4 regions of the uncultured Sphaerotilus sp. genome follow, and region 3 is predicted to be linked to each of the others. Evidence: predicted binding sites of a transcription regulator. Region 3 holds the regulator's gene; each other region holds the start of a gene.

Region 1 (5,318 bases), on a different contig from region 3:
AGTCGCGATTGCATTTGGATCATGTCGAATCCCCAACTTATCCCGCGCTGATAGCCCCACTCGGCCACCGCTCGCGGTCAGTCTTGGGCCCGTCACAACGACTGGGTGAAAACTCACCAAGCGGTTGCGTTTGGGGCGGAGCCAGATTGCGCCACATGCGGCTAGGCACGTGCGCAAGCCAGAAGAGCCTAAGAGTATGTCAGAGCTGGGAAATCATGTCAACTCCCCCAGCGCCGAAATCTGCAGAGGGCGCAGCTCAGTCGTAGACCTCTGCGTCCGGATCGGTCGCCTCCAGCTCGTAGCTGGCGGCCAGCATCGCCAGCCGGGCCACGACGCCGTACATGTAGAACCGATTCGGTGCGCTCGCCCCCGGCTTGGTGCCCTGGCGCGGCAGGTGGTTGCTCTCGGCGAAGGCCAGCGGGATGAACTGCGCGCCCGGCGAGTTGAGGTTCTCGTCGATGCCACGGTCCGCGTGCACGCGGTAGAAGCCGCCCACGACGTAGCGGTCCAGCATGTAGACCACCGGCTCGGCGACCGCGTCGTTGATGCGCTCGTAGGTCGGCACACCCTCCTGGATGATCACCTCGGTGACCTCCTGGCCGTCCTTGATCACGCTCATCTTGTTGCGCGTGCGGCGGTTGAGTTCGTCGAGCTGCTTGGCGTCGCGCACGGTCATGATGCCCATGCCGTAGGTGCCGTTGTCGGCCTTGACGATCACGAAGGGCTTCTCGTTGATGCCGTATTCCTTGTACTTGCGGCGGATCTTGCCCAGCAGCGCATCGACATTGGTCTGCACGCACTCGATGCCCGAACCTTCAGCGAAGTTCACCTCGCCACACTGGCTGAACATCGGGTTGATCAGCCACGGATCCATCCCCATCAGCTTGGAGAACTTCTTGGCCACTTCCTCGTAGGCCTGGAAGTGGTTGGTCTTGCGGCGCACGGCCCAGCCCGCGTGCAGCGGCGGCAGCAGGTACTGCTCGTGCAGGTTCTCCAGCACCGACGGAATACCCGCCGACAGGTCGTTGTTGAGCAGGATGGTGCAGGGGTCGAAGTTCTTCAGCCCCAGGCGGCGCTGGGTGCGCAGCAGCGGCTCCATCGTCAGCGACTCGCCGCCCGGCAGCTCGAACGTGGTCGGCTCCTTCACCTCCGGGTCGAGCGAGCCCAGGCGCACGTTCAGCCCGGCCTGCGTGAAGATCTGCACCAGCCGCGCCACATTGGTCATGTAGAAGGTGTTGCGGGTGTGCTTCTCGGGGATCAGCAGCAGGTTCTTGGCCTCGGGACAGATCTTCTCGATCGCCGCCATCGCCGCCTGCACCGCCAGCGGCAGCATCTCGGGCGTCAGGTTGTTCCAGCCGCCCGGAAACAGGTTGGTGTCCACGGGCGCCAGCTTGAAGCCGGCGTTGCGCACATCGACCGAGGTGTAGAAGGGCGGCGTGTGCTCCATCCACTCCAGGCGGAACCAGCGCTCGATGGCCGGCATGGAGTCGAGGATGCGGGCTTCAAGCTCGTTGATCGGGCCGGTCAGTGCGGTGACGAGATGGGGAACCATGGTGGGTGACCTGCGCTGTAAAGGGGAATGAGGGCCATTCTAGGAAGGTCTTCAGATGCGGGTGCAGCGGCAAAACAAAAGGGGCCGCCCGAAGGCGGCCCCTTGAAGGGCAATCAGCAGGAAACGATCACTTGGCGTAGGCGGTTTCGCCGTGCGAGGTGATGTCCAGACCTTCGCGCTCGTCGTCTTCCGGCACACGCAGACCGATCACCAGATCCACGATCTTGTAGGCGATCACCGAGACCACGGCCGACCACACGACGGTCAGCATCACGGCCTTGGCCTGGATCCACACCTGTGCAGCGATCGAGTAGGCATCCGGAGCCACCATGCCCACGGTCACCCAGTCGGCCACGGCGCTCGGGCCACCCAGGTTCGGCGAGTTGAACACGCCGGTCAGCAGGGCACCCAGGATGCCACCGACGCCGTGCACGCCGAACACGTCCAGCGAGTCATCGGCACCCAGCAGGCGCTTGAGGCCATGCACGCCCCACAGGCAGACGAAGCCGGCGATGACACCGATGATCAGCGCACCGATGATGCCGACGTTGCCCGCTGCCGGCGTCACCGCCACCAGACCAGCCACCGCACCCGAAGCAGCGCCCAGCATCGACGCCTTGCCCTTCATCAGCGCTTCACCCATGCACCACGCCAGCACGGCGCCCGCCGTGGCGATGAAGGTGTTGATGAACGCCAGCGCGGCGAAGTTGTTGGCTTCCAGGGCAGAGCCGGCGTTGAAGCCGAACCAGCCCACCCACAGCAGCGAGGCACCGACCATGGTCAGCGTCAGCGAGTGCGGCGTGAAGGCTTCGCGGCCATAGCCGACGCGCTTGCCGACCATGTAGGAGCCGACCAGACCGGCCACGGCGGCGTTGATGTGCACCACGGTGCCGCCAGCAAAGTCCAGCGCGCCCCACTGCCAGATCAGGCCAGCCTTGGCGGTCATCGCGTCAGCGACTTCCTTCGAGGCGTAGGCATCCGGACCCATCCAGTACCAGACCATGTGCGCGACCGGCGCATAGCTGAAGGTGAACCACAGCACCATGAACATCAGCACGGCCGAGAACTTGATGCGCTCGGCGAAGGCGCCGACGATCAGGCAGCAGGTGATGCCTGCGAATGTGGCCTGGAACGCAGCGAACACGATCTCGGGGATGTAGACACCCTTGCTGAACGTGGCCGCAGGCGCGAAGGTGCCAGCGACATTGTCCCAGACGCCCTTCATGAACAGCCGGTCGAAGCCGCCGATGAACGCATTGCCTTCGGTGAACGCCAGGCTGTAGCCGTAGACGAACCACAGCACGACGATCAGCGAGAACGTCACCATCACCTGCATCAGCACCGACAGCATGTTCTTCGAGCGGACCAGGCCGCCGTAGAACAGCGCCAGACCCGGCAGCGTCATCAGGATGACCAGCAGCGTGGACAGCATCATCCAGGCGGTGTCGCCCTTGTCGATCTTCGGCGCGGGGGCCGGTGCCGCGTCCGAGGCGGCGGGCGCCGCTTCAGCAGCGGCCGCCACCTTGGCCAGCGTGATCTCGACACGGCGGGCAGCATCGCCCTCGCCGGCCGTGATGTCCTCGGGCTTCTGCAGCACGACGCGGGCTTCGTCGACGCCCGCCGCCTTCAGCGCCTCGCGCACCGCGAGGGCGCGCTGCTTGGACAGTTCCTTGTTGACTTCCAGCGAACCGGAGTTGTCCGCGAACCCGGACAGCTGCACCTTGGCATCCGCGTTGGCGGCCAGGAAATCGGCCACGGCCTTCATGGAGGCCGCAGCGTCCGCAGGCACCTCCGCCTTGCCGGACTCGAACATCACCTTCGCGTCCGGGAAATCAGCGGCCAGTGCTGCAGGCGCGAAGCCCAGCATGCCCACGACCGTCAATAGCGCGGCGAACCACGCGATCAGCTTCTTCATTTGGTGTTCTCCTCGTTCCTGTGGCGAGCGCTCACAGGGCATCCTTGCCGGTTTCGCCCGTGCGGATGCGCAGCACCTGCTCCAGGGACGTCACGAAAATCTTGCCGTCACCGATCTTGCCGGTGCGTGCAGCGCCTTCGATGGCCTCGATCACGCGGTCCACGACCGCGTCGTCCACAGCGGCTTCGACCTTGACCTTGGGCAGGAAATCGACGACGTACTCGGCACCGCGGTACAGCTCGGTGTGGCCCTTCTGGCGCCCGAACCCCTTGACCTCGGTGACGGTGATGCCCTGCACACCGATGTTGCTGAGGGCTTCTCGAACCTCATCAAGCTTGAAAGGCTTGATGATGGCAGTGACCATCTTCATGGCAGCTCCTGGTTGCTCTGACTGGTTGACTGGTGTTGGAACAGATACCCGCAACCTTCTGCATCTTCCGTGCCACGTCTCGAAACATCCGGTGACCATCCACTGGGCGTGCACCACCCCGGCAATGCACCTATGTGGTGACCCTGGAATGCACCACATAGGTGCAACACCCCCATCAGGGTGAGTTCCGAACTGTGCGGACCTGCGCAGAATGGGCGGAGCATCTCTTCCACCGCACCGTTCCGACCCGGGGCACGCACCACCATGTCACTCGCGATCGTCCACAGCCGCGCCCTGCTCGGCCTGCAAGCCCCGGCGGTGACCGTCGAGGTCCACCTCGCCAATGGCCTGCCCAGCTTCACGCTGGTCGGTCTGGCCGACACCGAAGTCAAGGAGTCGCGCGAGCGGGTGCGCGCCGCGCTGCACAACAGCGGACTCGAATTCCCCCACAACAAGCGGATCACCGTGAATCTGGCACCGGCTGATCTGCCCAAGGAGGGCGGCCGATTCGACCTGCCGATCGCGCTCGGCATCCTCGCCGCCGCCGGCCACATCGACCCGGCAGCACTGGAGACGCTGGAGCTGGCCGGTGAGCTGTCGCTGGCGGGCGATCTGCGGCCGGTGCGCGGCGCGCTGGCGATGGCGCTCGCGCTGCAACGCGGCGGCGCACGCCGCACCCTGGTGCTGCCACGTACCAGCGCCGAGGAAGCCGCGCGCGTGCCGGGCCTCGCGCTGCGCTGCGCGGACCACCTGATGGACGTCGTCCACGCGCTGCAGCCCGGCGACGACTGCGTGCCGCTGCGTGCCCCACAGCCGCCACCAGGCCGGCCGGCGGCGCCACTGCCCGATCTGCGCGACGTGCGCGGTCAGGCCGTCGCCAAGCGGGCACTGGAAATCGCCGCCGCTGGCCAGCACAGCGTGCTGCTGGTCGGTCCACCCGGCACCGGCAAGTCCATGCTGGCCCAGCGCCTCATCGGCCTCTTGCCCCCGCTGGAGGAAACGCAGGCGCTGGAGTCGGCCGCGGTGCTGAGTCTGGCCGGGCGGTTTGACCCGGGGACCTGGTCGACGCGCGTGCTCCGGTGCCCGCACCACAGTGCCTCGTCGGTCGCCCTCGTCGGCGGAGGCTCACCGCCACGCCCCGGCGAGATTTCACTGGCGCACCACGGCGTGCTGTTCCTCGATGAATTGCCGGAATTCCCGCGCGCCGCACTCGAGGCCCTGCGCGAGCCGCTGGAAAACGGCCGCATCACCATCTCGCGCGCCGCGCAGCAGGCCGAGTTCCCCGCGCGCTGCCAGCTCGTCGCGGCGATGAATCCGTGCCCCTGCGGCATGCTCGGCTCGACCATGCGCGCCTGCCGCTGCACGCCCGAAGCCGTCGCGCGTTACCAGGGCCGGCTGTCGGGGCCGCTGCTGGACCGGATCGACCTGCGGGTCGAGGTGCTGGCCATCGCGCCAGAGGAGCTGTCCTCGGCGCCGGATGG
Region 2 (5,318 bases), on a different contig from region 3:
GCGCTTGGCGGGGATGCCCTCGGACACCAGCTTGAAGCGGCGGTTGGTGCGGAAGGCGTCGCCCTCGCCCGCGAACATGCGCGTCGGGTCTTCGCCTTCGCGCTTGAACGCGAACACGCCGGCCGTGAACGGGAAGCTGCCGGGCACGTTGTCCAGCATCAGCCACTTGAGCAGCTCGCCGTGGCACTCGTAGCCGGGCAGGGCGACCTTGCGGATCTTGTTGCCGCTCAGCGTGGTGTGGACCAGGTTGGTGCGCAGTTCCTTGTCGCGGATCTTCACGACGTATTCGTCACCGGCGTAGGCGCGCTGCATCTCGGGCCACATGCCGAGCAGCTTCTTCGCGCCGGGGTCGAGCCGGGCTTCGCGTTCCTCGGCGAGGGCGCCCAGGGCGTCGACGCCGCGGCTCTTGGCGGGATTGGCTTGCCGGAACATCGTGGCGCTGGCGCGCAGCTGCTGGATCTCGCGGGCGAGCCGGGCCTGCTGGCGCACCTTGGCCTTGTAGCCGCGCACGGTGTCGGCGATCTCGGCGAGGTAGCGGGTGCGGGCGGCCGGGACGATGGGGGTCTGGTGCGTACTGTGGCGGGTGTTGACCAGCGGCAGGCGGCCTTCGGCGAGGGACAGGCCGAGTTCGCCGAGGCGGACCTTGAGCGCCTGGTAGAGCGCGGTCACGCCGTCGTCGTTGAAGCGGCTGGCCATGGTGCCGAATACCGGCATCTGGTCCGGCATCACGGTGAAGGCCTCGCGGTTGCGCTGCACCTGCTTGGCGACATCGCGCAGCGCGTCGGCCGAGCCCTTGCGGTCGAACTTGTTGATGGCGACGAACTCGGCGAAGTCGAGCATGTCGATCTTCTCCAGCTGGCTGGCGGCGCCGAACTCGGGCGTCATCACGTACATCGGCACGTCGACAAACGGCACGATCGCCGCGTCACCCTGGCCGATGCCGGAGGTCTCCACGATGATGAGGTCGAAGCCGGCGACCTTGGCCGCGGCCAGCACCTCGGGCAGCGCGGCCGAGACTTCCGAGCCGGTGTCGCGCGTGGCGAGGCTGCGCACGTAGACGCGCGGGCCCTTGGACCACGGGCCGGTGGCGTTCATGCGGATGCGGTCGCCAAGCAGGGCGCCGCCGCTCTTGCGCCGCGAGGGGTCGATCGAGATGACGGCGATGCGCAGGCTGTCGTCCTGGTCCAGGCGCAGGCGGCGGATCAGCTCGTCGGTCAGGCTGGACTTGCCCGCGCCGCCGGTGCCGGTGATGCCGAGCACGGGGGTCTTGCAGGCCTTGGCGGCTTCATGGACGGCGGCGACGAGGTCGGCGTCGGCCTGGCCGTTTTCCAGCGCGGTGATGAGCTGGGCGAGCGAGCGCCAGGCGGCTTCGGTGTGGCCCTGCAGGGCGCCGAGGTCGGTGGGGGCGTAGCTGGACAGGTCCTTGTCGCAGCGCATCACCATCTCGCCGATCATCCCCTGCAGCCCCATGCGCTGACCGTCCTCGGGGCTGAAGATGCGCACGCCGTGGCTGCTCAGGTCGCGGATCTCGGCCGGCACGATCACGCCGCCGCCACCGCCGAAGACCTGGATGTGCGCGCCGCCACGGGCCTTGAGCAGCTCGACCATGTACTTGAAGTATTCGACGTGGCCGCCCTGGTAGGAGCTGACCGCGATGCCCTGCACGTCTTCCTGCAGCGCGGCGGTGACCACTTCATCCACCGAGCGGTTGTGGCCCAGGTGGATCACCTCGGTGCCCATGCCCTGCAGGATGCGCCGCATGATGTTGATGGCCGCGTCGTGGCCGTCGAACAGGCTCGCGGCGGTGACGAAACGCACCTTGTTCGTCGGGCGGTAGCTGGCAAGGGCCTTGTAGTCGGCGGACAGGTCGGTCATCGAAAGACTCCGTTTGGGGCAGGGCGGGGGAACAGCGGGGGAAGCGCAGGGCATCAGGACATGGACGCTGATTGTCCATTGACGTTTACGTAAACGTCAGTTGGGGGGAACCCGCAGAAAACGGGGTGTTCATGCATCGAGATGTGTCTGATGCGCACCGTTCCGGTGCGAGTGGAGGGTGTTTTGCGTGCCGATGGTGCGATGCAGCATGGCTGGACGTGTGTTCAGGGGCGGAATCAGGCTGGCACGGTCCCTGCAATACCTTCTGCGAGTCTCCGGCCACGGGGGCTCACTAGGTGGGACATTTTGGACAACGGCGTCCGATCGTCCCGATTCTTCCGGTGCAAGCCGGGGGGTCGGATCAACGATCGTGACGCCGCTTTTTTTTGCCCGAATCGGCCCCCGCGGGGCCCGGAGAACTGCACATGACGACGCCCCTGTTTCCTGTCAACCCGTCCCGACGCGACTTCATCCAGCGTGCCGCCGCCGTGACGGCCGCAGGCAGCGCGGTCGCCCTGCCCGGCGGTGCCTGGGCCGCTGGCTCGGACGCGCCCGAGAAGAAGGAAGTCCGCATCGGTTTCATCCCGCTGACCGACTGCGCCTCCGTCGTGATGGCCTCGGTCCTGAAATTCGACGAGAAGTACGGCATCAAGATCATCGCGTCCAAGGAGTCGTCCTGGGCCGCCGTGCGCGACAAGCTGGTCAACGGCGAGCTGGATGCGGCGCACGTGCTCTACGGTCTGGTCTACGGTGTCCACCTCGGCGTCAGCGGCCCGAAGAAGGACATGGCGGTGCTGATGACCCTCAACAACAACGGCCAGGCGATCACGCTGTCCAAGAAGCTGGCCGACAAGGGCGCGGTGGACGGCGCAGGGCTCGCCAAGGTCATGAAGGCCGAGCCGCGCGAATACACCTTCGCGCAGACCTTCCCGACCGGCACCCACGCGATGTGGCTGTACTACTGGCTGGCCTCCAACGGCATCAACCCAATGTCGGACGCCAAGGTCATCACCGTGCCGCCGCCGCAGATGGTCGCCAACATGCGCGTGGGCAACATGGACGGCTTCTGCGTCGGCGAGCCCTGGAACCACCGCGCCATCATCGACGGCATCGGCGTGACCGCGACGACGACCCAGGACATCTGGAAGGACCACCCCGAGAAGGTGCTCGGCTGCACCGCCGAGTTCGTCCAGAAGAACCCGAACACGGCGCGCGCCATGGTCATGGCGGTGCTCGAAGCCAGCCGCTGGATCGACACCGGCTTGCAGAACAAGATGAAGATGGCGGAGACGATCGCCGAGAAGTCCTATGTGAACACCTCGGTGGACGCGATCAACCAGCGCATCCTGGGCCGCTACCAGAACGGCATGGGCAAGACCTGGGACGACCCGAACCACATGAAGTTCTTCAACGACGGCGCGGTGAACTACCCCTACCTGTCGGATGGCATGTGGTTCCTGACCCAGCACAAGCGCTGGGGCCTGCTCAAGAGCGACCCGGACTACCTCGGCGTGGCCAAGGCGATCAACCAGACGGCGCTCTACAAGGAAGCCGCCGCGCAACTGAAGATCAACGTGCCCAAGAGCGACCTGCGCAGCAGCAAGCTGAGCGATGGCGTGGTGTGGGACGGCACGAACCCGGCCAAGTACGCCGCCTCGTTCAAGATCAAGGCGGCCTGAGCGGGCGCCCTGGAGCTTGCCGCCATGCCCCATCCACCCCAGGAGAATTCGATGAACGCCATGACCCTGCCCCTGTCGGCCAGCGGTGCACCCGACGGTGTGGCCACTCCCGTGACCGCTGCCACGGCAGCGCCCGTGGTCGATGCCGCCGCCCAGGCACGACTCAAGGCCCAGGTCGTGGCCATGGCACGGGCCCAGCGCCTGAAGACGATGGCGCGCTTCGCCGCCCCGGTGCTGGGCTTCCTGGTGCTGCTGCTGGTCTGGCAGGCGGTGGCGCACAGCGGCGACAAGCAGCTGCCCGGCCCGATCCCGGTGTGGCACGCGGCGGTCAAGCTGTTCGCCGATCCGTTCTACGTCAACGGCCCGAACGACCAGGGCATCGGCTGGAATGTGCTGTCCTCGCTGCAGCGGGTGGGCATGGGCTTCGGTCTGGCGGCGCTGGTGGGCATTCCGCTGGGCTTCATGATCGGGCGCTTCAACTTCCTGAACCAGATGCTGGAGCCGATCATCAGCCTGCTGCGCCCGGTGTCGCCGCTGGCCTGGCTGCCAATCGGCCTGATGGTGTTCAAGGCGGCGAATCCGGCGGCGATCTGGACGATCTTCATCTGCTCGATCTGGCCGATGGTGATCAACACGGCGGTCGGTGTGCGGCAGGTGCCGCAGGACTACCTCAACGTCGCCCGTGTGCTGAACCTGTCGGAGCTGACGATCATGCGCAAGATCCTGTTCCCGGCCGTGCTGCCCTACATGCTGACCGGCGTGCGGCTGGCGGTGGGCACGGCGTGGCTGGTGATCGTGGCGGCCGAGATGCTGACCGGCGGGCAGGGCATCGGCTTCTGGCTGTGGGACGAGTGGAACAACCTCAACGTCGCGCACATCCTGATCGCCATCTTCGTCATCGGCGCCGTGGGCGTGGCGCTCGAAGCGCTGCTGGTGGCCATTGCCCGCCGCTTCGACTATTCCTGACTCCCTGATTCCAAGACTCCCTGAGCTTTCGAGAGGACCCGCACCATGAGCACCACCTCCCTGGACGAGCGCAGTCAGCGCTTTCTGCGCATCGAGAACGTCGGGATGTCCTTCCCGACCAAGAAGGGCACCTTCGTCGCGCTGCGCGACATCAACCTGGACGTGGCCCGCGGCGAGTTCATCACCATGATCGGCCACTCGGGCTGCGGCAAGTCGACGCTGCTGAACCTCGTGGCCGGCCTGACGACGCCGACCTCGGGCGTGCTGCTGCTCGATGGCCGCGAGCTGAAAGGCCCCGGTCCGGAGCGCGCGGTGGTGTTCCAGAACCACTCGCTGCTGCCCTGGATGACCTGCCAGGAAAACGTCGGTCTGGCGGTGGACCGCGTGTTCGGCGCCACCGAGTCGAAGGCGCAACTGCGTGACCGCGCGCTGGCCGCCCTCGACCTCGTCGGCCTGACCCATGCCAAGGACAAGCGGCCCGGCGAGATCTCCGGCGGCATGAAGCAGCGCGTGGGCATCGCCCGGGCGCTGGCGATGGAGCCGAAGATGCTGCTGATGGACGAGCCCTTCGGCGCGCTGGACGCACTGACGCGCGCCAAGCTGCAGGACGAGCTGATGAAGATCGTCGCCACCACCGGCTCGACCGTGATGATGGTGACGCACGATGTGGACGAGGCGGTGCTGCTGTCCGACCGCATCGTGATGCTGACCAACGGCCCGGCGGCGACGATCGGCGAGGTGCACCAGGTGCCGCTGCCGCCGGTGCGCGAACAGTTCCGCCCGCGGCTGGAGATGGCG
Region 3 (5,318 bases):
ATCCGCACGCTCAGCGGCGGTGTCGAGATCACCCGCGGCACCCTCGTGCTCAAGGCGGCGCAGATCGAGCTGAAGGAGACCGCGCAGGGCCAGTTCGCCACGGCGACCGGTGCCGCCGGACAGGTCGCCACCTTCCGCCAGAAGCGCGAAGGGCTGGACGAGATCGTCGAAGGCCAGGCCCGGCGCATCGAATACGACACCGTCACCGAGACCGTGCGCTTCATCGACCAGGCGCAGGTGCGGGTGCTGCGCGGTGGCGTGCCGGCCGACCAGGTCACCGGCCAGACCATCGTCTACAACCATGCCCGCGACGTGTTCGAGGTGCAGGGCGGCGGTGTCGCTGGCGCCGCTGCGACGGCAGCGGGTGGCGGGCGCGTCAAGGGTGTGGTGACGCCGCGCAAGTCCAACAGCCCTACCAGCCCCGCCAGCCCGGCACCCGAGTCCACCAGCCCGGAGGCCCCCCGTTGACCGACACCCGCAGCTGCCTGGAAGCCGAGGGCCTGCAGAAGCGCTACGGCGCCCGGCTGGTCGTCAAGGACGTCCACCTCTCGGTGCGCAGCGGCGAGGTGGTCGGGCTGCTCGGGCCGAATGGCGCTGGCAAGACCACCAGCTTCTACATGCTGGTCGGGCTGGTGCGGGCCGACGCGGGCAGCATCCGCATCGACGGTGCCGAGGTGCAGCGCCTGCCCATCCACCAGCGGGCGCGGCTCGGGCTGTCCTACCTGCCGCAGGAGGCCTCGATCTTCCGGCGCCTCACGGTCGAGGAGAACATCCGCGCCGTGCTGGAGCTGCAGCACGACGAGAACGGCCGCCCGCTCGGCGCCGCGCGCATCGAGGTGCTGCTGGACGGCCTGCTCCACGACCTGTCGATCGAGCGGCTGCGCGCCAGCCCCGCCCCGGCCCTCTCGGGCGGCGAGCGCCGGCGGGTGGAGATCGCCCGGGCGCTGGCCACGCAGCCGCGTTTCATCCTGCTGGACGAGCCCTTTGCCGGGGTTGATCCGATTGCGGTGATCGAGATCCAGCGCATCATCGGATTCCTCAAGGCGCGTGGCATCGGCGTGCTGATCACCGACCACAACGTGCGCGAGACGCTGGGCATCTGCGACCGCGCCTACATCATCAGCGAGGGCCGTGTGCTGGCCGAAGGGACGCCGGCGGCGATCGTCGACAACCCGGACGTGCGCAAGGTCTACCTCGGCGAACACTTCCGCATGTGACTCCGACCCCGGTCCCGACCCCATGAAACCATCCCTGCAGGTCCGCCTGTCGCAGCACCTGGCGCTGACGCCACAGCTGCAGCAATCGATCCGGCTGCTGCAGCTCTCGACACTGGAGCTGCACCAGGAAGTCGAGCAGATGCTCGAAGCGAATCCCTTCCTGGAAGTCGATGAAGAGGGTGTTGCCCAGGACCGGCCCATGGCGGATGCCACCCTGGCTCCGCCCGAGCGCAGCGCCAGTGCCAGCGACGACTGGGATGGCGGCGACAGCACAGCCACCGCGACCAGCACGACCTCCGAGGCCGAGACGCCCGGCGTCGACCAGCTCGACTTCAACAGCAGCGCCAGCGACAGCAACGACTGGGACTCCGGCAGCGAGCGCGAAGACTACGACAGCCTCTCGGACGTGTCCGGTGCGCGCAGCAACGGCGTCGAGGACGAGGACGGCGACTGGAGCGAGCGCTCCAGCCTCACCGAAAGCCTCAACGACCACCTGCGTGGCCAGCTGCTCGGGATGCGGCTTGCGAACGAGGACATGCTGCTGGTCGAAGCGCTGATCGACTCGCTCAACGAGGACGGCTACCTGGCCGACGCCCTGGAAGACATCGCCGAGCGGCTGGCCATCGAGCTGTCGATCGGCGACACGCCCGGCGACGAGGAAGCCGCTGCGCTGCGCGAGGAGCTGATCGACCGGCTGCGCTGCGCCCTGGGCTGGCTGCAGAACCTGGAGCCCTGCGGTGTCGGGGCCCGCGATCTGGGCGAATGCCTGGTGCTGCAGCTGCGCGAATGCGACCGCACCGAGGCGCAGCGTGTGGCCATGCTGATCTGCCAGGGCCACCTGGAGCTGCTGGCGCGGCGCGACATGAAGAAGCTCACGGCCGCCACCGGCGCCGACGAGGACGACATCCGCGACGCCCAGTCGCTCATCCTCACGCTGGAGCCCAAGCCGGGCCGGCGCTTCGCCCGTGCCGAGGCCAACATCGTCGTGCCGGACGTGATCGTGCAGAAGGCCGGCCGCGGCTGGCGCGTCGTGCTGAATCCGGACGTGATGCCCAAGCTGCGCATCAACGACCTCTACGCCCAGGTCCTGCGCCAGCACCGCAGCCAGCGCCAGGGCGACGCCGGCGGCGCGACCCTGGCGGTGCGCCTTCAGGAGGCGCGCTGGTTCGTCAAGAACATCCTGCAGCGCTTCGACACCATCCAGCGCGTCTCGCAGGCCATCGTCGAGCGCCAGAAGGGCTTCTTCACCCACGGCGAGATCGCGATGAAGCCGCTGGTGCTGCGGGAGATCGCCGACGAGCTGGGCCTGCACGAGTCCACCATCTCGCGCGTGACCACCGCCAAGTACATGAACACGCCCTTCGGCACCTTCGAGCTGAAGTACTTCTTCGGCTCCTCGCTGAACACCGAGGCGGGCGGCAATGCGTCGAGCACGGCGGTGCGCGCGCTGATCAAGCAGTTCGTTGCCGCCGAGGACCAGAAGAAGCCGCTCTCCGACAGCCAGCTCAGCACGATGCTGGAAGAACAGGGCATCCAGGTCGCACGCCGCACGGTGGCCAAGTACCGCGAGGCGCTCAAGATCTCGCCGGCCAATCTGCGCAAGGCGATCTGACCGGACGGTTGCTGCCCGCGCACCAATCCGGGGCGGCCTGAAGCGGCGCTGCGCATGTCTGCGGGCGGGGTCCGGTAGTTACCCCGACAGACCTTGGTGCGTGGCGGTGGCGGGTGGCTCCGGGGGCGTGATCGAATCTGCGATCTGGCCGGCACGGCCCATGCAATGGAGGTACACCTAGGAGACCGCCATGCACGACCCAGTCCGCCACCAGATTGCCAGCCGCATCCACGATCTGCTCATGCACGAGATGGGCGAGGATGTGGACATCCACCTGATGCTCGGCCCGCCCGAATACGCCCGCGCGGTGCTCAGCCTGTGCCGGGCCTGCGGCAGCGCAGAGCTGGGCCGGTTGGCCGAGCAGTTCCTGATGACCCAGACGCCGCTGGCGCCTCTGCGGGCGGCCGCTGTCAGTCCTGCGCTGTCGACACGCCGCTGAAACGCTGCACCAGCCCCCGCAGCAGCGCCCGCACGTGGCGCAGCAGCCAGAAGGTCAGTCCCAGCATCACCACCACGGCCACGCCGAGCCCGACCGCGGCCCACATCGGCTGGACCCACGACAGCCACAGCATCGCCGGCACCGCAGCATCCCCTGCCAGCGACAGCCCCCAGTTGCTGAAGGGTTCGGGCGAGGTGTTGAACGCCGCCCGCGTCGTCGTCTTGGCCACATGCGCGGTGGCCGCCAGCGAGCCGCCGAGCACGGCCGCGGCCATCGACCAGCTGCCTTCGTCGCCACCAAAGACCGACGCCGCCAGCGCCGCCCCCGCCGGGATGCGCACGAAGGTGTGCAGCAGGTCCCAGAAGGAGTCGAAGCCGGGGATCTTGTCGGCGAAGAACTCGGCCGCCAGCATCAGGCCGCTCGCGCCCAGCACCACCGGCTGCTGCAGCCAGAGCAGCCCGCCCGGCAGCGGGATCCAGCCCAGGTGCCCGGCCAGCCCGGTGCAGAAGAGCACGGCGTACAGCCGCAGCCCGCTGGCCCAGCCCAGCGTGGCGGCGATCGACATCAGCTCCGGGGTGCCGAGGGCAGCGGTCATGGCGGCGTTCCTGTGGTGGAGAAAATCGCCGCGATGGTAGCCGGGTGCTGCCGCGGGTGCAGCGCCCGGCGGGCCGTGCTCAGCCCGGGTTCAGCGCGGTCGGATCGACCAGCGCGGCCAGGGCGCGCAGGAACCGCGTCAGCCGCGGGCCTTCGAGGAAGACGTCGGCGTTCGGCCCGTCGACCAGGCCGACGAAGCACTCGCGTCCGGCGTCGGTCTGCTGGGCGTCCACCAGACGCGACTCGATGCTGTCGTCCACCAGCACGTGGTGCACGGCCACCAGCCGCACGCGGTCGGTGCGGTGCACGCGGCTCAGGCGCTGCATCAGCAGGGCCGGGTTCCACGGGCGGTCGAGGTGGACGATCGCCGTGGCCGCGTGGCGCAGGCCAAGCTGCCCACCGCGGTCGTCGTCGTTGCACAGCAGCACGCGCAGCTCCGGCGCCTGCTGGAACTCGCCGATCAGCGCCCGCCGGGCGTCGCCGACCAGCTCGGGATGGAGGCGGCGGAAGGTGGTGCCGCGCGCCTCCAGAGCCGTGCCCAGCGCGTCGAGCGCCGCCGGCCATTGGCTGAACACGACCACCTTGGTCTCGGGCGTGCCCAGGGCCATGTCGATGGCTTGCAGGGCGGCGTCGATCTTGCCGTCCTGGCCGCACTGGCGCAGCGCGTGCAGCGTGCGCAGCAGCTGGCGCTGCTCGCTGCTGCCGAGGAACTGGCTGCGCTGCCAGCGCTGCACGCTGCGGCGCACCTGGCCCAGCAGCGTGTCGTGGGTGGCGCGCAGGTCCGGCGGCAGCGTGACCCGCGTGGTCTGCTCGACCGTCTCGGGCAGCTGGCGCAGCACGAAAGTGCGCGAGCGGCGCAGCATCCACGGCGCCAGCGCGTCGAAGTGACCGCCCTGCAAGGCGGCGACGGCGCCAAACCGGCTGCCGTCGATCCAGTCGAGCATGGCCTGCCAGGCGTCCGGGCGGTCGTCCAGCGGCGTGCGGGCGAGCACGAGGGCCCAGGGGCTGCCGGCGAGCGATTGCAGCCGGGCCACGCTGTCGGGATGGGCCCAGAGGGAGGCGGTCGCGTCGGCGGGCTCGTCGATGACCACCACGTCCGCGTCCAGCGCCTGCAGACGGTCGAGGTCGCCCGCGAGGCTGTCCAGATCGGCGATCACGGCGGTGATCGGTGCGTCGGTGTCCGTGGATGGGGCGGTTGCGGCGGACAGCGTGTCCAGCGTGACGGCGGCGGTGCCGGTCCACTGCTGCCACTGCGCGTGCCAGTGCGCCAGCCGCTCGGGCGGGCACAGCACCAGCGCCCGCGCCGCGCCGAAGCTCTGGCCGATCAGCCGCAGGGCCGCGATGGCCTGCACGGTCTTGCCCAGGCCGGCGTCATCGGCCAGCAGGCTGCGGCCGGCGCAGGCGGCGTAGAGCGCGCCTTCGGCCTGGTAGGGGCGCAGCGTGCCGGTCACCAGTG
Region 4 (5,318 bases), on a different contig from region 3:
GTCGGGGTGATGTACCTCGGGCGGCTGGTCGAGGTGGCGGACAAGCGGACCTTGTTCCGCCAGCCGCGCCATCCCTACACGCGGATGCTGCTCGACGCGATTCCCGACATCCACATGAGCGGCCGCGCTAGAACGCCGGTGCAGGGCGAGGTGCCCGACGCGCTGAATCCGCCGGCGGGCTGTGCGTTCAATCCGCGCTGTCCGCATGCGAATGCGCGGTGTCGGGCGGAGCGGCCGGTGTTGACCGAGGTGGATGGGGTGCGCGTGGCGTGCCACGCGGTGGAAGAGCGGCGGATCTGAGGCGTCCCGCCGCCACGCCGCTCGCTTTCCCGTCATTCCCGCGAAAGCGGGAACCCACGGTCAGCGCAACGGGTGGGTCCTCGCGTTCGCGAGGATGACGGTGTGGGTCAGCGGCGCAAGGCGCGCGCGCACTCGCTCGCCAGCCCCGGCCCCCGGTAGATCAACCCGGTATACACCTGCACCAGATCCGCCCCCGCTGCGCGCTTGGCCTTCGCGTCCGCGCCGCTGAGCACGCCGCCCACGCCGATGATCGGATACGCGCCGCCCAGCTCGGCGCGCAACTGGCGGATCACCGTGTTGCTCGCCTCGAACACCGGCGCGCCCGAGAGTCCGCCCGCTTCCGCCGCGTGCTTCATTCCCTTCACCGCATCCCGCCCGATGGTGGTGTTGGTGGCGATCACGCCGTCGATGCCGTTGTTCTTCAGCGTTGCGGCGATCACCTTGACCTGCGCCTCGTCGAGGTCGGGCGCGATCTTCACGAACATCGGCACCGTGCGGCCGTGCTCCTTGGCGAGCTGTAGCTTGCGTGCTTGCAAGGCCGACAGCAGCGCGTCCAGCGCCTCGTCGCTCTGCAGTGCGCGCAGGTTCTTGGTGTTCGGGCTGGAGATGTTGACGGTGACGTAGTCGGCGTGCGGATAGACACCGGCCAGTCCGATCAGGTAGTCGTCGACGGCGTTCTCGATCGGCGTCACGGCGTTCTTGCCGATATTCAGCCCGAGGATGCCGCCCGCGCGGCGGAAGCTGGTCGCGCGCTTGACGTTGGCGAGGAAGCTGTCCAGCCCCTCGTTGTTGAAGCCCAGCCGGTTGATCAGCGCATTGGCTTCCGGCAGGCGGAACATGCGCGGCTTCGGGTTGCCGGGCTGGCCCTTCGGGGTCACGGTGCCGACCTCGATGAAGCCGAAGCCCATCGCGCCGAGGCCGTCGATGCAGCGGCCGTTCTTGTCCAGCCCCGCGGCCAGCCCGATGCGGTTCGGGAACTTCAGCCCCGCCACCGTCACCGGATCACTGACACGGCTGTGCGCCCAGAGGCATTGCAGCGGCGTGTTCTGCAGGCGCGCGATGGAGTCGAGCGTCAGTTCGTGGGCGGCTTCCGGGTCGAGTCCGAACAGGAAAGGGCGGGTGAGGGCGTAGGGAACGAGGGCCATAATCGTGCGATTGTCCCCGATTCAATGCCTGCCCCTGCGCACCCCACCATGACCCAAGACGAACTCAAGGCCCTCGTCGGCCAGGCCGCCCTCCAGTACGTGCAACCCGGCTCCGTCGTCGGCGTCGGTACCGGCTCCACCGTCAACAAGTTCATCGACGCCCTCGCCACGGTCAAGGACACGGTCCGCGGCGCTGTGTCGTCCTCCGTTGCCAGCACGGCGCGGCTGCAGGCGCACGGCATCCCCGTGTTCGACGCGGCCGAGGTGACCTCGATCCCCGTCTACATCGACGGCGCGGACGAGATCGACGCGGCCGGGAACATGGTCAAGGGCGGTGGTGCGGCGCTGACCCGCGAGAAGATCGTCGCCGACCTGGCCGAGCGCTTCATCTGCATCGCCGACGAGAGCAAGCTGGTCGACGTGATGGGCCGCTTCCCGCTGCCGGTCGAGGTGATCCCGATGGCGGCGGCGCAGGTCGCCCGGCGTTTTCAGGCGGCCTACGGCGGCGACGCGACGCTGCGCGCGGGCGTCGTGACCGACAACGGCAACCACATCCTCGACGTGCGTGGCCTGCAGATCACCGACCCGCTGGCAATGGAGACCGAGGTCAACCAGTGGCCGGGCGTCGTCACGGTCGGCATCTTCGCCAGGCACAAGGCGCGGGTCTGCCTGCTGGGCACGGCCAGCGGCGTGCGCACCATCACGTACTGAGTTCCGCACGGTTCTGCCCTGTTGCGGTGCAGGAACCTCGGGTAAGCACTGGCACGCAACTCGCTACGAAGGGATGAAAGTTGACCGACTGGTCAAGTTTCAGAGTTCCGAAGTCTCCGGAGTCCCTTCATGGCTGAGCACATCGTCCTGACGTCCCATCCCCAGCGGCGCGACCTGCTGAGCACCGAGGTGCACTGGGGTGCCGCCACCCCGGAGGCCCGCGGCCCGATCATCGCGAGCCTCACCAACCCGGCGCACCGCAACGCCATCGGCTCGCACTCGGGCGCCTACGCCGTCTACCGCGCGCTGGCCATCGCCTCCGGCAAGCTGCAGCGGCTGCACAAACCCGACCTGACCGACACCGCGCCCGCCGAGCCGATCGGCCCGCACCCGCAGTGGGCCGACCCCGAGAAGATCGTCTCCTTCGACCCCTGGGGCCACCGGGCCGGACAGGTCTTCAGCGCGCAGATCGCGCAGGGCATCGACGTCCGCCCGACCATCGCCGTCACCAAGGCGCACATCAACATGCCCGAGTTGCTGGCCGCGATCCAGTCCGGCCGGCTGGTGCCCGATGGCGACATCCTCAACGCCAACGGCGACGTGCGCGTCACCAAGGCGGCGATCGACCCGGTCTGGTACCTGCCGGGCATCGCCAAGCGTTTCGGCATCAAGGAAAGCACGCTGCGCCGCAACCTGTTCGAGCAGACCGCCGGCATGTTCCCGGAACTGGTCACGCGACCGGACCTGAAGGTGTTCCTGCCGCCGATCGGGGGCATGACGCTGTACTTCTTCGGCGACGTGAGCAAGCTCGGCCCGCCGGAAACCAAGGTGGCCTGCCGCGTCCACGACGAGTGCAACGGCTCGGACGTGTTCGGCTCGGACATCTGCACCTGCCGCCCGTATCTGGCGCACGGCATCGAGGTCTGCATCGAGATGGCGCAGCAGGGCGGTGTCGGCGTGGTGATCTACAACCGCAAGGAAGGCCGCGCGCTGGGCGAGGTCACCAAGTTCCTCGTCTACAACGCCCGCAAGCGCCAGGTTGGCGGCGACCGCGCCGAGACCTATTTCGAGCGCACCGAGTGCGTGGCCGGCGTGCAGGACATGCGCTTCCAGGAGCTGATGCCCGACGTCTTCCACTGGCTAGGCATCACGCGCATCGACCGCTGGGCCTCGATGAGCAACATGAAACACGACGCGCTGACGGCGCAGGGCATCGAGGTGGTCGAGCGCGTGCCGATCCCCGATGAGCTGATCCCCGCCGATGCGCAGGTGGAGATGGACGCGAAGAAGGCGGCGGGCTACTTCTCGACCTACACCCCCGACGCCGAAGAGCTGACCGTGGCGAAGGGCCGCGGGCTGGAGTCGTGATCATGGCGGCTTTGATTCCGAAACCTGATCGCTGGGGCGGCCCCGGCTGGCACACGCCCGTCCCGGCGGACCACCCGGCGACGCCGCTGCTGAGCGCGCGGGCGGTGCGCGCGCGCAGCCATGCGGTGCTGGACCACGTCGCGGCGGGGCGCTCGCTGCACTGGCGCTGGGAGCCGTCGCGGCTGGCGCAGACCGTCGCGGCGGTGGTCGAGACGACGCGGGCGAGTTACCCGGACCTGCGCGTGCCGGTTCACAGCCGGTGGCGCCATTTCGAGGCGGGCGGCGCTGATCGCTGGGTGGCGCTCGCCGACGCGGTGGGGTTGGCGGGAGAGGCGCAGCGGCTGGAGCGCGCCCGGGTGCGCATCGACCTTGTGATCCCGAGCGTGCTGCTCGATGCGGGGGCGGGCGCGGCCTGGCACTACGACGACGCGGCGCACGGCCAGCGCCTGTCGCGTTCGGAAGGGCTGGGCGTGGCGAGCTTCGACTGGTTCGCGCGTGGCGGCTGGTCGGCGGACGCCACGGCGCTGCTGCGTACCGACGCCTCTGCGCTCGCCGCGGTGACGCCCGACGCGCTGGCTGGTGCGTTCCAGGTGCGCGCCGACAACCCGCTGGTCGGGCTGGATGGCCGCGCCGCGCTGCTGCGGCGGCTCGGCGAGGTGATGGCGGCGACGCCCGCAGTGTTCGGTATCCCCGCGCGTTTGGGGAACCTGCTCGATTTCCTGCTGATGCAAGCTGAAGGCGACCGAATCGATGCGGATGTCGTGCTTGGCACCTTGCTGCGCGCGCTGGGCCCGGTGTGGCCGGGGCGCTTGTCGCTGGAGGGTGTGAACCTCGGCGACTGCTGGCACCACCCGGCGACCGCCGATGGCTGGATGCCGTTCCACAAGCTGACGCAGTGGCTGACGTACTCGCTGCTGGAGCCGCTGGCCGACGCGGGCCTGAGCGTCACCGGGCTGGACGCGCTGACCGGTCTGCCCGAGTACCGCAACGGCGGGCTGCTGCTGGACACCGGTCTGCTGATTCCGGCGTCGGGGGCGTTGCCGACCATGCTGCTGTCGGTGGATGATCCGGCCATCGTCGAGTGGCGGGCGGTGACGGTGGCGGCGCTGGACCTGATCGCTGAAGGGGTCCGGGCCACGCTGGGGCTGTCGGCCGAGGCGTTTCCGCTGGCGTGTGTGCTGGAAGGTGGTACCTGGGCGACCGGACGCCGACTCGCCGCCGCCCGCCGACCGGGGGGCGCGCCGCCGCTCAACATCGCCAGCGATGGCACCGTTTTTTGAAGATTCAACGTTTTTGACGAGGAGTACCGCCATGTCCGCCACGCCTTCGGTCCATGTCGTGGACCACCCGCTGATGCAGCACAAGCTGACCTATGTGCGCAGCCAGGACACCACCACCGACAACTTTCGCCGCCTCGTGCGCGAGATTGCCGCGATGCTGGCCTACGAAGTCACGCGCGATCTGCCGACCGAGCTGATCGACATCCAGACGCCGGTGGCCGCGATGCGCTCGCCGGTGATCAGCGGCAAGAAGCTGTGCCTGGTGTCGATCCTGCGCGCGGGCAACGGGATGCTCGACGGCATGATCGACCTGCTGCCCGGCGCCCGCGTCGGCCACATCGGGCTGTTCCGCGACCCGACCACGCTGGAGCCGATCGAGTACTACCTGAAGCTGCCCGAGGACATCCAGGAGCGCACCGTCATCGTCGTCGACCCGATGCTGGCGACCGGCAACTCGGCGGTGGCGGCGCTGCACCGGCTGAAGGAGGCGGGGGTGACGAGCCTGAAGATGGTC

The links. Region 3 encodes sigma-54, which starts transcription at its own class of promoters, with help from an activator protein. Its sites were predicted from a motif close to TGGCANGNAANCTGCTTT; they were not measured.
Region 1: a site for sigma-54 is predicted at 3,895-3,912, ahead of AABN02_RS16545 (P-II family nitrogen regulator). Genes of this name have one in related genera too.
Region 2: a site for sigma-54 is predicted at 2,118-2,135, ahead of AABN02_RS17715 (CmpA/NrtA family ABC transporter substrate-binding protein). Genes of this name have one in related genera too.
Region 4: a site for sigma-54 is predicted at 2,206-2,223, ahead of AABN02_RS04215 (GTP cyclohydrolase II). Genes of this name have one in related genera too.

Annotation. Positions count from the first base shown of each region.
Region 1 covers NZ_CAWURG010000045.1:44,995-50,312, reverse strand. Annotated here, with positions in the region: gene rplN (50S ribosomal protein L14) at 1-23, opposite strand, end outside; gene gshA (glutamate--cysteine ligase) at 257-1,552, opposite strand; gene amt (ammonium transporter) at 1,680-3,467, opposite strand; gene AABN02_RS16545 (P-II family nitrogen regulator) at 3,499-3,837, opposite strand; gene AABN02_RS16540 (YifB family Mg chelatase-like AAA ATPase) at 4,102-5,318, shown strand, end outside.
Region 2 covers NZ_CAWURG010000049.1:225-5,542, reverse strand. Annotated here, with positions in the region: gene icmF (fused isobutyryl-CoA mutase/GTPase IcmF) at 1-1,875, opposite strand, end outside; gene AABN02_RS17715 (CmpA/NrtA family ABC transporter substrate-binding protein) at 2,301-3,554, shown strand; gene ntrB (nitrate ABC transporter permease) at 3,615-4,520, shown strand; gene AABN02_RS17705 (ABC transporter ATP-binding protein) at 4,566-5,318, shown strand, end outside.
Region 3 covers NZ_CAWURG010000033.1:17,310-22,627, forward strand. Annotated here, with positions in the region: gene lptA (lipopolysaccharide transport periplasmic protein LptA) at 1-468, shown strand, start outside; gene lptB (LPS export ABC transporter ATP-binding protein) at 465-1,217, shown strand; gene AABN02_RS12760 (RNA polymerase factor sigma-54) at 1,240-2,829, shown strand; gene AABN02_RS12765 (hypothetical protein) at 3,020-3,268, shown strand; gene AABN02_RS12770 (DUF4126 domain-containing protein) at 3,240-3,863, opposite strand; gene AABN02_RS12775 (DEAD/DEAH box helicase) at 3,943-5,318, opposite strand, start outside.
Region 4 covers NZ_CAWURG010000012.1:4,708-10,025, forward strand. Annotated here, with positions in the region: gene AABN02_RS04200 (oligopeptide/dipeptide ABC transporter ATP-binding protein) at 1-300, shown strand, start outside; gene AABN02_RS04205 (quinone-dependent dihydroorotate dehydrogenase) at 408-1,445, opposite strand; gene rpiA (ribose-5-phosphate isomerase RpiA) at 1,494-2,156, shown strand; gene AABN02_RS04215 (GTP cyclohydrolase II) at 2,286-3,524, shown strand; gene AABN02_RS04220 (DUF1688 family protein) at 3,527-4,804, shown strand; gene upp (uracil phosphoribosyltransferase) at 4,836-5,318, shown strand, end outside.